Variovorax paradoxus: one gene and its partner. The protein of the gene in region 1 interacts with the protein of each later gene in a pairwise test. Links are inferred from orthologs where the notes say so. Each region holds a gene or a part of one and is shown in the gene's direction. Other genes may lie near its edges.

Evidence for each region.
Region 2: the proteins of ligA (region 1) and leuS interact in binary tests that used the Escherichia coli proteins (3 or more experiments, as listed by UniProt). The link is inferred for Variovorax paradoxus from one-to-one orthologs.

Annotation. Positions count from the first base shown.
Region 1 is NZ_CP123990.1:2,070,157-2,075,859, forward strand. The notes cover bases 38-2,952. They hold ligA (NAD-dependent DNA ligase LigA), read left to right. Parts: upstream 38-410; coding sequence 411-2,495; downstream 2,496-2,952. Other genes in these bases: QHG62_RS10150 (cell division protein ZipA C-terminal FtsZ-binding domain-containing protein), read left to right, coding at 38-387; QHG62_RS10160 (hypothetical protein), read left to right, coding at 2,606-2,952. In the rest of the region: more of QHG62_RS10150, read left to right, coding at 1-37; more of QHG62_RS10160, read left to right, coding at 2,953-3,016; def (peptide deformylase), read left to right, coding at 3,072-3,611; QHG62_RS10170 (DoxX family protein), read right to left, coding at 3,647-4,042; QHG62_RS10175 (amino acid ABC transporter substrate-binding protein), read left to right, coding at 4,218-5,252; QHG62_RS10180 (amino acid ABC transporter permease), read left to right, coding at 5,249-5,703. UniProt on the Escherichia coli protein: DNA ligase that catalyzes the formation of phosphodiester linkages between 5'-phosphoryl and 3'-hydroxyl groups in double-stranded DNA using NAD as a coenzyme and as the energy source for the reaction.
Region 2 is NZ_CP123990.1:3,131,341-3,137,342, forward strand. The notes cover bases 1,731-4,944. They hold leuS (leucine--tRNA ligase), read left to right. Parts: upstream 1,731-2,113; coding sequence 2,114-4,744; downstream 4,745-4,944. Other genes in these bases: QHG62_RS15190 (Bug family tripartite tricarboxylate transporter substrate binding protein), read right to left, coding at 1,731-1,996; lptE (LPS assembly lipoprotein LptE), read left to right, coding at 4,759-4,944. In the rest of the region: QHG62_RS15185 (NAD/NADP-dependent octopine/nopaline dehydrogenase family protein), read right to left, coding at 1-1,026; more of QHG62_RS15190, read right to left, coding at 1,019-1,730; more of lptE, read left to right, coding at 4,945-5,280; holA (DNA polymerase III subunit delta), read left to right, coding at 5,308-6,002.

The DNA of each region.
Region 1 (5,703 bases):
GCAGCCCGTTTGGGTTTTGTGGCGGGCATCATTCCCGGCCGCATGGTGCTGCCGACCAGCGAAGTCGGGCTGCCGCCGATCCTCGGGCTTTCGTTCGACACTCAGGCCGCGCTGGCCGATGACCCGGCGCAGTCGGCCATCCGCGAGCTCAGCCTGAGCCTGGACGTACCGCAGGTCGACCGCGCCGAGCAGCCGTTTCGCCGCATGCGCGAAGCCGCTGCCACGCTCGCGCGCGAGATGGACGGCGTGGTGACCGACAGCGACGGACAGTTGCTGCGCGATGAAACCATGGACGTGATCGGCGCCGACCTCGAGCAGCTCTACGACACGCTCGAATCGCGCGACCTGGCCGCCGGTTCGCCTTTGGCTCGGCGCCTCTTCAGCTGATCCGACCTCTTCGGGAGACATTCATGACAACGCGCGACGAAGCGGCACGCGAAGCCGCCGCACTGAGCGAACTGCTCCACAAGCACGCCCACCTTTATTACGTGCTCGACGCGCCTGAGCTGCCCGACGCGGAATACGACAAGCTCTTCCAGCGGCTTCAGGCCATCGAAGCTGAGTTCCCTGATCTGAGAACGCCCGATTCCCCCACGCAGCGCGTCGGCGGCAAGGTGCTCGAAGGCTTTGTGAAGGTGCGCCACAAGGTGCCGATGCTTTCGATTCGCACCGAAACAGACATCTCTCCGGGCGGTGCGAGCGCCTTCGATGCGCGCGTGCGCAAGGAGCTGGGCCTGGCTGAAGACGGGCCTCAGGTCGAATACGTGTGCGAGCTCAAGTTCGATGGCCTGGCCATGAACCTGCGCTACGAGAACGGCGTTCTGGTGCAGGCCGCAACGCGCGGCGACGGCGAGGTCGGCGAAGAGGTAACCCAGAACATTCGCACGGTGCGCGATATTCCGCTGCGGCTCAACGGCAACGCGCCGCCCGTGGTCGAGGTGCGCGGCGAGGTCTACATGAAGCGCGCCGACTTCGATGCGCTCAATGAGCGCCAGCGGGAGAAGATTGCAGCCGGGCAGAAGAACGAAAAGGTGTTCGTCAACCCTCGCAATGCAGCGGCCGGCGCAGTGCGCCAGCTCGACCCGGCCATTGCTGCGGCGCGCCCGCTGAGTTTTTTTGCCTATGGCCTCGGCGAGGTCACGCCGGCCAGCGAAGGCGGCCCGGATTTTCCGACCCAATTCGATTGGCTGCAGCAGTTCCACGCCTGGGGATTCCCCGTGGCCAAGCAGACTGCGCGTGCCAAGGGTGCCATCGAGCTCATTGCGTTCCACGAGAACATCGGGCGCCAGCGCGATGCCTTGCCCTACGACATCGACGGTGTGGTCTACAAGGTCGACAGCCTGGAACTGCAACGGCAGCTCGGCTTCGTTTCGCGCGAGCCGCGCTGGGCCGTGGCGCACAAGTATCCCGCGCAGGAACAAATCACCGAGGTGCTCGGCATCGAGGTGCAGGTGGGGCGCACCGGCAAACTCACGCCGGTGGCCAAGCTCGCGCCGGTCTTCGTCGGCGGCGTGACCGTGACCAACGCCACGCTGCACAACGAGGACGAGGCACGCCGCAAGGACGTGCGGGTGGGCGACCAGGTCATCGTGCGCCGCGCGGGCGACGTGATTCCCGAAGTGGTCGGCGTGGTGCCCGAGAGCCTGGCCAAGCCGGAAGGCGAGCGCGGCCCGCTGTTCACCATGCCGCGCCAGTGCCCCGTGTGCGGATCGGAAGCGCTGCGCGAAGAAGGCGAGGTCGACTACCGCTGCACGGGCGGCCTGTTCTGCGCCGCCCAGCGCAAGGAAGCCATCCTGCACTTTGCGGCGCGCCGTGCGGTCGATGTCGATGGACTCGGCGACAAGCTGGTCGAGCAATTGGTCGATGCCAATCTCATCCGCACCTTGCCTGACCTGTACAGGCTGGGCTTCACCACCCTGGCGGGCCTGGACCGCATGGCCGAGAAATCGGCCAAGAACCTTGTCGATGCGCTGGAAGCCTCGAAGAAAACGACGTTGCCGCGCTTCCTGTTCGGGCTGGGTATCCGGCATGTGGGCGAGAGCACCGCGAAAGACCTGGCCAAGCATTTCGGCAAGCTGGACGCCATCATGGACGCGACCGAAGAACAGCTGCTCGAAGTCAACGACGTGGGTCCCGTGGTGGCGCAAAGCCTGCGCACGTTCTTCGACCAGCCGCATAACCGCGAAGTGGTCGAGCAGTTGCGCGCCTGCGGCCTGAGCTGGGAAGAGGGCGAACCCGCCGCCCGCGCGCCCAAGCCGCTGGCGGGACTGACCTTCGTGATTACCGGCACCCTTCCTACGCTCAGCAGGGACGAAGCAAAGGACAAACTGGAAGCGGCCGGTGCCAAGGTGGCCGGCTCCGTCAGCAAGAAGACAAACTACCTGGTTGCCGGCGAAGAGGCCGGGAGCAAGCTCGACAAGGCCCGTGAACTCGGCGTGGACGTGATCGATGAGGCGGGTATGCTGGAGATACTCGCCAACGGCGTGCCGGGCTGAAAGCTGTGGAGGCGAGGCCTGTTTACCGCTGGTTACGCGGCTTCACACCCGAGCAGTCAACAGGGGCTACAAGCTGGCGTTGAAGACAAAAGGCTGACAAGGAGTCCCTTATGCAGAAAATTCGTGTTCTCGGTACCTGTGTCGCCATTGGCGGCTTCGCGCTGCTTGGCGGTTGCGTTGCCGTTCCCGGCGATCCCTACTACAACGGGGGCTACTCGCAGCCGTATTACGACAACCCGGTGGTCGTTCAGCCGGCGCCTGTCTACATCGAGGGCGGCGCCTACTACGAAGGCCGCCGTCCCTACTATGGCGGGCGGCCTTATTACGGCGACCGTCCCTACTACGGCCGTCCAGGCTACCCGGCGGTGCGTCCAAGCTATCCGGTGGCACCTGCGCGGCCGGGCTGGGGTGGCGGGCGCCCGGGGCCCAGTGTGCAGCCAGGCGTGGCGCCAGACCAGACGCCGCGTGGCCGTGCACGGCTCTACACCTCGCCCGACTCCAAGACCCAGACCCCTCCCTGATCGCGGCGCGGGCGGGTAGACCATCGCAGCGCTTGGCTGTCGCGATAATCCCGCCATGGCCATACGCGAAATCCTGAAAATGGGCGACCCCCGGTTGCTGCGCGTTGCGCAGCCGGTGGCCGCTTTCGACACCGACGAGCTGCACCTGCTGGTGCGCGACATGTTCGAGACGATGCTTGCGGTGAACGGCGCCGGGCTGGCCGCACCGCAAATCGGCGTCGACCAGCAACTGGTGATATTCGGCACCGACGTCGTCAATCCCCGCTACCCCGACGCACCCCCGGTGCCACGCACCGTGCTGCTGAATCCCGTCATCACGCCGATCGGCGACGAGGAAGAAGAGGGCTGGGAAGGGTGCCTTTCGGTGCCAGGTTTGCGCGGCGTGGTGCCGCGCTTTTCGAATATCCGCTATACCGGCTTCGATCCTTATGGCGATCCGATCGACCGGACCGCGAGCGGCTTTCATGCACGCGTGGTGCAGCACGAGGTGGATCACCTGCTGGGCAAGCTCTATCCGATGCGGGTGCGCGATTTTTCGCGCTTCGGTTATACCGACGTCCTGTTTCCAGGGCTCGACGCCAATGACGACGACTGAGAAAAAGCGGCCGGTTCAGCACCGGCCGCATGCGTTCAGTTGTACCTGCCGCCCAGGCCGAAGCGGCCGCCGCCGAAGAGTGCAATGGCAAGTGCCGAGAACAGGAACATGCCCTGCAGTTCCAGCGCCCAGCCGCCCTGGCCATTGAGGGCGCCCAGGTCCTTCTGGTGCACGAGCCAGATCGCCGCCACCATGTTGATTGCCACGATCAACGCTGCCGGGCGGGTGAAAAGGCCCACGATCAGCAGCACGGGAGCAAGGATCTCACCGACGTAGACCAGGTACGCCATGGCCGCCGGCAACCCATGGGATGCCAGCATGCCGCCGATGCCGTCGACGCCCTTGCCGACTTTCGCAATGCCGTGCAGCAGGATGAGGATGCCGAGTGCAACGCGCAGAACGAGCTTGCCGGTGTCATCGGATTTGGTCATGAGCAGATTCCTGGTGAGAGTGATTGAAGGGTCATATGTTAGTGAATGTGCCAAGGTCAAGAAAAGCCCGCGACCGGCGGCCTATATGGCATATGCATCCAACCGACCGTTCTTTGGCAGAGTGGCGCGCGGCCCCGTACACTGCCTTTTGCTTGTTGTTGAGGAGAACACACCAATGAAGAATCGATTCCGCCCCGCGCTGGCCGTTGCCGCGTCCGTTGTTGCACTGTCGGCCGCAGCGCCGGCTTTTGCCGGCAAGACCCTCGATGCGGTCAAGCAGCGCGGCACCGTCAAATGCGGCGTGACGAACGGCGTGGCCGGCTTTTCGGCGCCCGACACACAAGGCAACTGGTCGGGCCTGGACGTCGATACATGCCGCGCCATTGCCGCCGCGGTGCTGGGCGATGCGAAAAAAGTCGACTTCGTGCCGCTCAACTCGCAGCAGCGCTTTTCGGCCCTGCAGGCCGGCGAAATCGACATTCTTGCCCGCAACACCACGTGGACGCTCACGCGCGATGCGTCGTTGGGCTTCAACTTCACCACCATCACGTACTACGACGGCCAGGGCTTTCTGGTGCCGAAGAAGCTCAAGGTCACAAGCGCCAAGCAGCTCAAGAACGCGACCATCTGCACGCAGTCGGGCACCACCAACGAAAAGAACGTCTCCGACTACTTCCGCGCCCAGAACATTCCGGTCAAGACGGTCGTGTTCGAGAGCTTCGAGGCTTCGTTCAAGGCGTTCTTCTCGGGCCGCTGCCAGGCTTTCACCACCGACGCCTCGGCGCTTGCGGGCCTGCGCAACAAGGAAGCGCCCAACCCCGACGACTACATCATCCTGCCCGAGCTCATTTCCAAGGAGCCGCTCGCGCCGCTGGTGCGCCGCGGCGACGACGAATGGTTTGCCATTGCCAAGTGGGTGCCCAACGCACTCATCGAGGCAGAGGAGTTTGGCGTGACGCAGGCCAATGCAGACGATCTCAAGGCCAACAGCAAAGACCCGGCGCAGCAGCGCCTGGTCGGCACCGGCGAAGACCTGGGCAAGCTGCTGGGTCTCGACAAGGACTGGTCGTTCCGCGCGATCAAGGCCGTGGGTAACTACGGCGAGATGTTCGAACGCAACGTCGGGCCCAAATCGGTGCTCAAGCTGCCGCGCGGTTCGAACAATCTCTGGAACAAGGGCGGCCTGATCTACGCACCACCGGTTCGATGAGCCGGCAAGCCTCGCGCCGCGGCGCCTGGCTGGCCTGGGTTGTCCAGGCGCTGCTGGTGCTGGCCGTAATGGCCGGCGCCGTCTGGGTGATGAACCACGCGCTCGACGTGCTGCGCTCGCGAGGGGTGCGCTCCGGGTTCGACTTTCTCACCGAGCCGGCGGGCTTTTCCATCAGCGAGGGCTGGCTCGACTTCGATGCCAGCCAGCCGTTCTGGCGCGCCTTCCTTGCGGGGTTGATCAACACCGTGCGGGCGGCGGTGCCCGCGGCCGTCTTCGCGGTCGTGCTCGGCACCTTGATTGGCATCGGCCGGCTCGCGCCGCACGTGCTCTTGCGCGGCATTTGCACGGCATACGTTGAAGTGCTGCGCAACGTGCCCCTGCTGGTGCAGCTGTTGATGCTGGCCTTTGCCATGGCCAACCTGTTGCCCGACCCGATCGAGCCCGTGCGCTT
Region 2 (6,002 bases), 1.1 Mb from region 1 along the record:
CAGCAGGTCGTTCTGCTGCCGGAAGTCGGTGCCGCCCACCAGCGAGGCGGCATCCACGATGGTGCGCGTCGCTGGCGTGGGCACGCCGGCAATCCGGCCCAGCGCCTCGATGAACGCCAGTCCGTAGGGCATGTCTTCGGTCACATAGCGGGTGTCGGTGCGCACAGGCCCCGGCGGGCCGCCGCGCTTGGCATGCAGCTCGGCCGCAATGTCTTCGAGCCGCGCCGATTCGGTGCCGAACGATCGCGCAAAGTGTTCCTCGATGGGCCCGAGTTCGATGCCGAAGGCCTTGGCCACGGCCCGCCGTTCGAGGTCCAGCGCCTCGATCGCACGGGCCACGCCGGGGGTCATGCAGTGGTACTGCGGCCAGTTTTCCCCACGCTCGATGCGGCTCCAGTTGAAGATGGCGAGCGGGCCGTGGGACTGCGGATTGACGTTCGCGAGTGCGCTGGCCAGCGTGTTTTGCTGCGGAAAGAAGCCGTTGCCGAACAGGGCGGTGCACAGGGCAACGGCCTCCTCGAGGTTGACGCCCGGCAGCGCGGACACGCCGACCGCCTTGCGCCGCGTCATCACCTTGACCTGCGTGCCCGACTCGCGGCGCGCGGTCAGCACCGTGGTGCCGAAGCTCGCGACGGTGATCCGCAGACCCGCACGAAGGGCGCTTTCGTAGAGATAGAGCGAAGACAGCGAGGCCATCGAGCTGACGATCACCGTCTGCCCATCGCGCAGAAAGGGCCGCAGCGCATCCATCACGCGCCTGTGCCCGTTCACCGGCAGTGCGATCAGCAGCACATCCGAGGCATCGCAAAGCTCGGCCGCATCGCTCGCCACCTCGACGGTGACGGTGCACGGCTGCACGCCGCTGGCTTCGAGCGGCTGTGTGCGCAGCGCGTCGGCGCCCTGCCCGCCGGGCGACCAGAGCGTGATGCCGTGCCCCGCCTGCCTGAGCCACGCGGCGCTGGCGAGCGCGATAGCGCCAGCGCCGGCAATGCCTACCTGGTAGCGCTTTCCCGCCGGCTCAGTCAACCTTGATCCCGCCCTGCTTGATCACCTTCTCCCAGCGTTGGCTGTCTTCCGAAATGACTTTGGCCAGCGCCGGACCGGCGCCGCAGGTGTTCACGGCGCCGAGCTGTGCAAAACGCTGTTTCGTTTCGGGCAGGTTGCACACCTCGACCAGCGCTGCCGACAGCTTTTCGATGCCGGCCGCGGGCATGCGTGCCGGCGCCATCACGCCGACCCAGACCGGCACGTCCATGCCTGGCAGCCCTGTTGCCTCGGCCACCGTCGGCGGGGTGCCGAGGCTGGGCAGCGCCGCGCGCGAGAAGGTGCCGAGCACGCGGGCCTTGCCGCTTGCGACCATCGGCTCGATGGAGGCTGCGCTGGTCACGATCAGCGCCACCTGCCCGCCGAGCAGGTCGGTGAGCGCCGGGGCCGCGCCGCGATACGGCACATGCAGCAGGTTCACGCCGGCCGCCTGCGCCAGCAGCGCGCCCGTCAGGTGCGACACCGTGCCGTTGCCGGTGGATGCGTAGGTGACTTGGCCGGGCTTGGCCTTGGCGTCGCGCAGCAGGTCGGCCAAGGTCTTGTAGGGGCTTTCGGTGCGCACGGCCACCGTCATGGGCGTGTCCCCGACCAGGGCCACGGGCGCGAGGTCGTGCGCCGGGTCGTACGGCATCTTTGCCTGCAGGTGGGGGGTGATGGTGATGGCGCCGCCGGTGGCCAGGAGCACGGTGGCGCCGTCGGTCGCCTTGGCCACCGCATCGGCCGCCACGATGCCGCCAGCACCCGCCTTGTTGTCGACGATGACGGTGCCGCCCAGCTTTTCGGTCAGCTTGGCGCCCAGGTATCGGGCAATCACGTCCTGCGCGCCGCCCGGGGCGAAGGGCACGACGATTCGCAGCGGCTTGTCGTTGTTGGCCTGCTGCGCCCACAGCGGCGTGGCAGTGGCAAGGCAGGCCGCTAGGCCCAGAGCGAGGGGTTTCCAAAGCAGTTTCATGGCTTTTTCCGATCTGCGTCAGGTGGCAGGAAGTCCCGCATTTCTGGGGGCGAGTCTAGTCCGGCGCGATAATCCGCCTTCCCCGGCCGCTCCGAGCCGGGCTCCTGCCGAACCGTCATGAACCCCAGCTACAAACCCAGCGACGTCGAGTCCGCTGCCCAGGCGCAATGGAGCGCCGCCGATGCCTACCGCGTCACCGAGGACGCGAGCCGTAAAAAGTATTACGCCTGCTCGATGCTGCCGTACCCCAGCGGCAAGCTGCACATGGGCCATGTGCGCAACTACACCATCAACGACATGCTCACGCGCTACCTGCGCATGAGCGGCTACAACGTGCTCATGCCCATGGGCTGGGACGCCTTCGGCCTGCCGGCCGAGAACGCGGCGCTCAAGAACGGCGTGCCGCCGGCCAAGTGGACGTACGAGAACATCGACTACATGCGCGGGCAGCTCCAGGCCATGGGCCTGGCCATCGATTGGAGCCGCGAGATCGCCACCTGCGACCCGAGCTACTACAAATGGAACCAGTGGCTGTTCCTGAAGATGCTCGAAAAGGGCATTGCCTACCGCAAGACCCAGGTCGTCAACTGGGACCCGGTCGACCAGACCGTGCTCGCCAACGAGCAGGTGATCGACGGCAAGGGCTGGCGCACCGGCGCCACGGTCGAGCGCCGCGAGATCCCGGGCTACTACCTGAAGATCAGCGACTACGCCGAAGAACTGCTCGAGCACACCCAGCACAAGCTGCCGGGCTGGCCCGAACGCGTCAAGCTGATGCAGGAGAACTGGATCGGCAAGAGCGAGGGCGTGCGCTTCGCCTTCACGCACGACATCAAGGACGCGAGCGGCCAGCTGATCCAGGACGGCCGCATGTACGTGTTCACCACGCGCGCCGACACCATCATGGGCGTGACCTTCTGCGCCGTGGCACCCGAGCATCCGCTGGCCGCGCACGCCGCCACGCTCGACCCCAAGGTCGCGGCCTTCATCGAGGAATGCAAGGCCGGCGGCACCACCGAGGCCGAGCTTGCCACGCAAGAAAAGAAGGGCGTGCCCACGGGACTCACCGTGACGCACCCGATCACCGAAGAGCAGGTGCCGGTGTGGGTGGGCAACTATGTGCTCATCAACTACGGCGACGGCGCCGTGATGGGTGTGCCCGCGCACGACGAGCGCGACTTTGCCTTTGCCAACAAGTACGGCATCGAGATCATCCAGGTGGTGCTGGTCGACGACGAGCCGCACTTCGACTATCACAAGTGGCAGGACTGGTATGGCGACAAGCAGCGCGGCGTCACCATCAACTCCGACAACTTCAGCGGCATGACCCACAAGGAGGCCGTGGCCGCCGTGGCGCATGCGCTCGGCCAGAAGGGCCTTGGCGAGATGCAGACCACCTGGCGCCTGCGCGACTGGGGCGTGAGCCGCCAGCGCTACTGGGGCACGCCGATCCCGATCATCCATTGCGACGAACACGGCGCGGTGCCGGTCCCCGAGAAGGACCTGCCAGTGGTGCTGCCGACCGATTGCGTGCCCGACGGTTCGGGCAACCCGCTCGCCAAGCACGAAGGCTTCCATGCCGGCGTGGTCTGCCCCGTCTGCGGCAAGCCCGCGCGGCGCGAGACCGACACCATGGACACCTTCGTCGACAGCTCGTGGTACTTCATGCGCTACTGCGACCCGAAGAACGACCAGGCGATGGTGGCCGAGGGTGCCGACTACTGGATGCCGATGGACCAGTACATCGGCGGCATCGAGCACGCGATTCTTCACCTGCTGTACGCGCGCTTCTGGACCAAGGTGATGCGCGACCTGGGCCTTGTGAAGGCCGATGAGCCCTTCAGCAAGCTGCTCACGCAGGGCATGGTGCTGAACCACATCTACTACCACCGCGACGAAAAAGGCGGCAAGAACTACCACCCGCCGCTGGAGGTAACGCCCGTGCTCGACGCGCAGGGCCGCATCGTCGGAGGCACCACCGCCGACGGCATGAAGGTCGAGTACGGCGGTGTCGGCAAGATGGGCAAGAGCGAGCGCAATGGCGTCGACCCGCAAGACCTGATCGAGAAGTACGGCGCCGACACCGCGCGCCTGTACACCATGTTCACCGCGCCGCCGGAAGCCACGCTCGAGTGGAACGACGCGGCCGTCGAAGGCAGCTACCGGTTCCTGCGCCGGGTGTGGAACTTCGGCGTGGCGCAGGCCGACGTACAGCCCGTGGCCGTCGGCGGCCAGTCTTTCGGCAAGAACGCCCAGGCGCTGCGCCGCGAGGTGCACACCGTGCTGCGCCAGGTCGACTACGACTACCAGCGCATGCAATACAACACGGTGGTGTCGGGTGCGATGAAGCTGCTCAACGCGCTCGAAGGCTTCAAGCCAGACGGCAGCGCCGGCGACGCTGCCGCGCTGCGTGAAGGTTTCGGCATTCTGCTGCGTTGCCTCTACCCCGCCACGCCGCACATCGCCTTCCAGCTCTGGCAGCAGCTCGGCTACGACAAGGAACTGGGCGGCCTGCTCGACGCACCGTGGCCGGTGGTGGACCTGGCTGCGCTCGAGCAGGACGAGATCGAGCTCATGCTGCAGGTCAACGGCAAGCTGCGCGGCGCGCTGCGCGTGCCGGCCGGCGCTTCCAAGGCCGAGATCGAACAGCTCGCGCTTTCCTGCGACGACTTCGTCAAGTTCGCTGAAGGTGCGCCGGCCAAGCGCGTCATCGTGGTGCCCGGCCGCCTGGTCAACGTGGTCATTTGAATAACGACTCAAGCATGAACAATCGAATTGCCTCGCTGCCGCGCCGCAGCTTTCTACTGGGCCTGACCGCCGCGGGCGCAAGCCTCGCGCTGGCCGGCTGCGGGTTCGAGCTGCGCAAGGCGCCCGTGTTCGCGTTCAAGACGCTGGCCGTGTCGGGCAATTCGGAGCTCATCAACCGGCTGCGCCGCGAAATGCGCGCGGCCGGCACCGTGACGCTGGTGCCGCCCGCCGACGCGCAGACGGCCGACGCGATTCTCGAGATTCTCAACGAGAGCCGCGACCGCTTCGTGATCTCGACCAACTCCGCAGGCGCGCTGCGCGAACTGCAGCTGCAGCTGCGCGTGCGCTTCTCGCTGCGCACGCCCGGCGGCAAGACATTGCTGCCGGCAACCGAGGTTTCGCAGACGCGCGACCTGAGCTTCAACGAAACCAATGCGCTTGCGAAAGACGGCGAGGCCGAGCTGCTGTACCGCGACATGCAGGCCGACATCGCGCAGCAGCTGATGCGCCGCCTGGCTGCGGTCAAGGAACTCTAGGCGCGAGCCTGCGCCTGCCGCGATCCCATGCAACTTGCCAGCGCCCAGCTCGGGCCCCATCTGCAAAAGGGGCTGAAGTCTCTCTACACGATCCACGGCGACGAACCGTTGCTCGCGCAAGAGGCCGCGGATGCCATTCGCGCCGCGGCGCGCACCCAGGGCTATACCGAGCGCAGTTCGTACACCGTGGCCGGCGCGCACTTCGACTGGAGCGCGGTGCTTGCGGCGGGCGGTTCGCTCTCGCTCTTCGCGGACAAGCAAATCGTCGAGATCCGCATTCCCTCGGGCAAGCCCGGCAAGGACGGCAGCACGGCGCTGCAGCAATTGGCTGAAGCGGCGCAGGGCAACGACAGCACGCTCACGCTCGTGATGCTCCCGCGGCTGGACAAGGCCACGCGCACGGGCGCCTGGTTCTCGGCCTTGGAGAACAACGGCGCGAGCATCCAGGTCGACCCCATCGAACGTGCCGCGCTGCCGCAATGGATTGCGCAGCGGCTGGGCCTGCAGGGCCAGCGCGTGATGCCGGGCGATGAGGGCCAGCGCACGCTGCAATTCTTTGCCGACCGCGTCGAAGGCAACCTGCTTGCGGCGCACCAGGAAATCCAGAAGCTCGCCCTGCTGCATCCGGCGGGCGAACTGAGCTGGGAGCAGGTGGAGGCCGCGGTCAACAACGTGGCGCGCTATGACGTGTTCAAGCTGTCGGAGGCCGTGCTTGCGGGCAA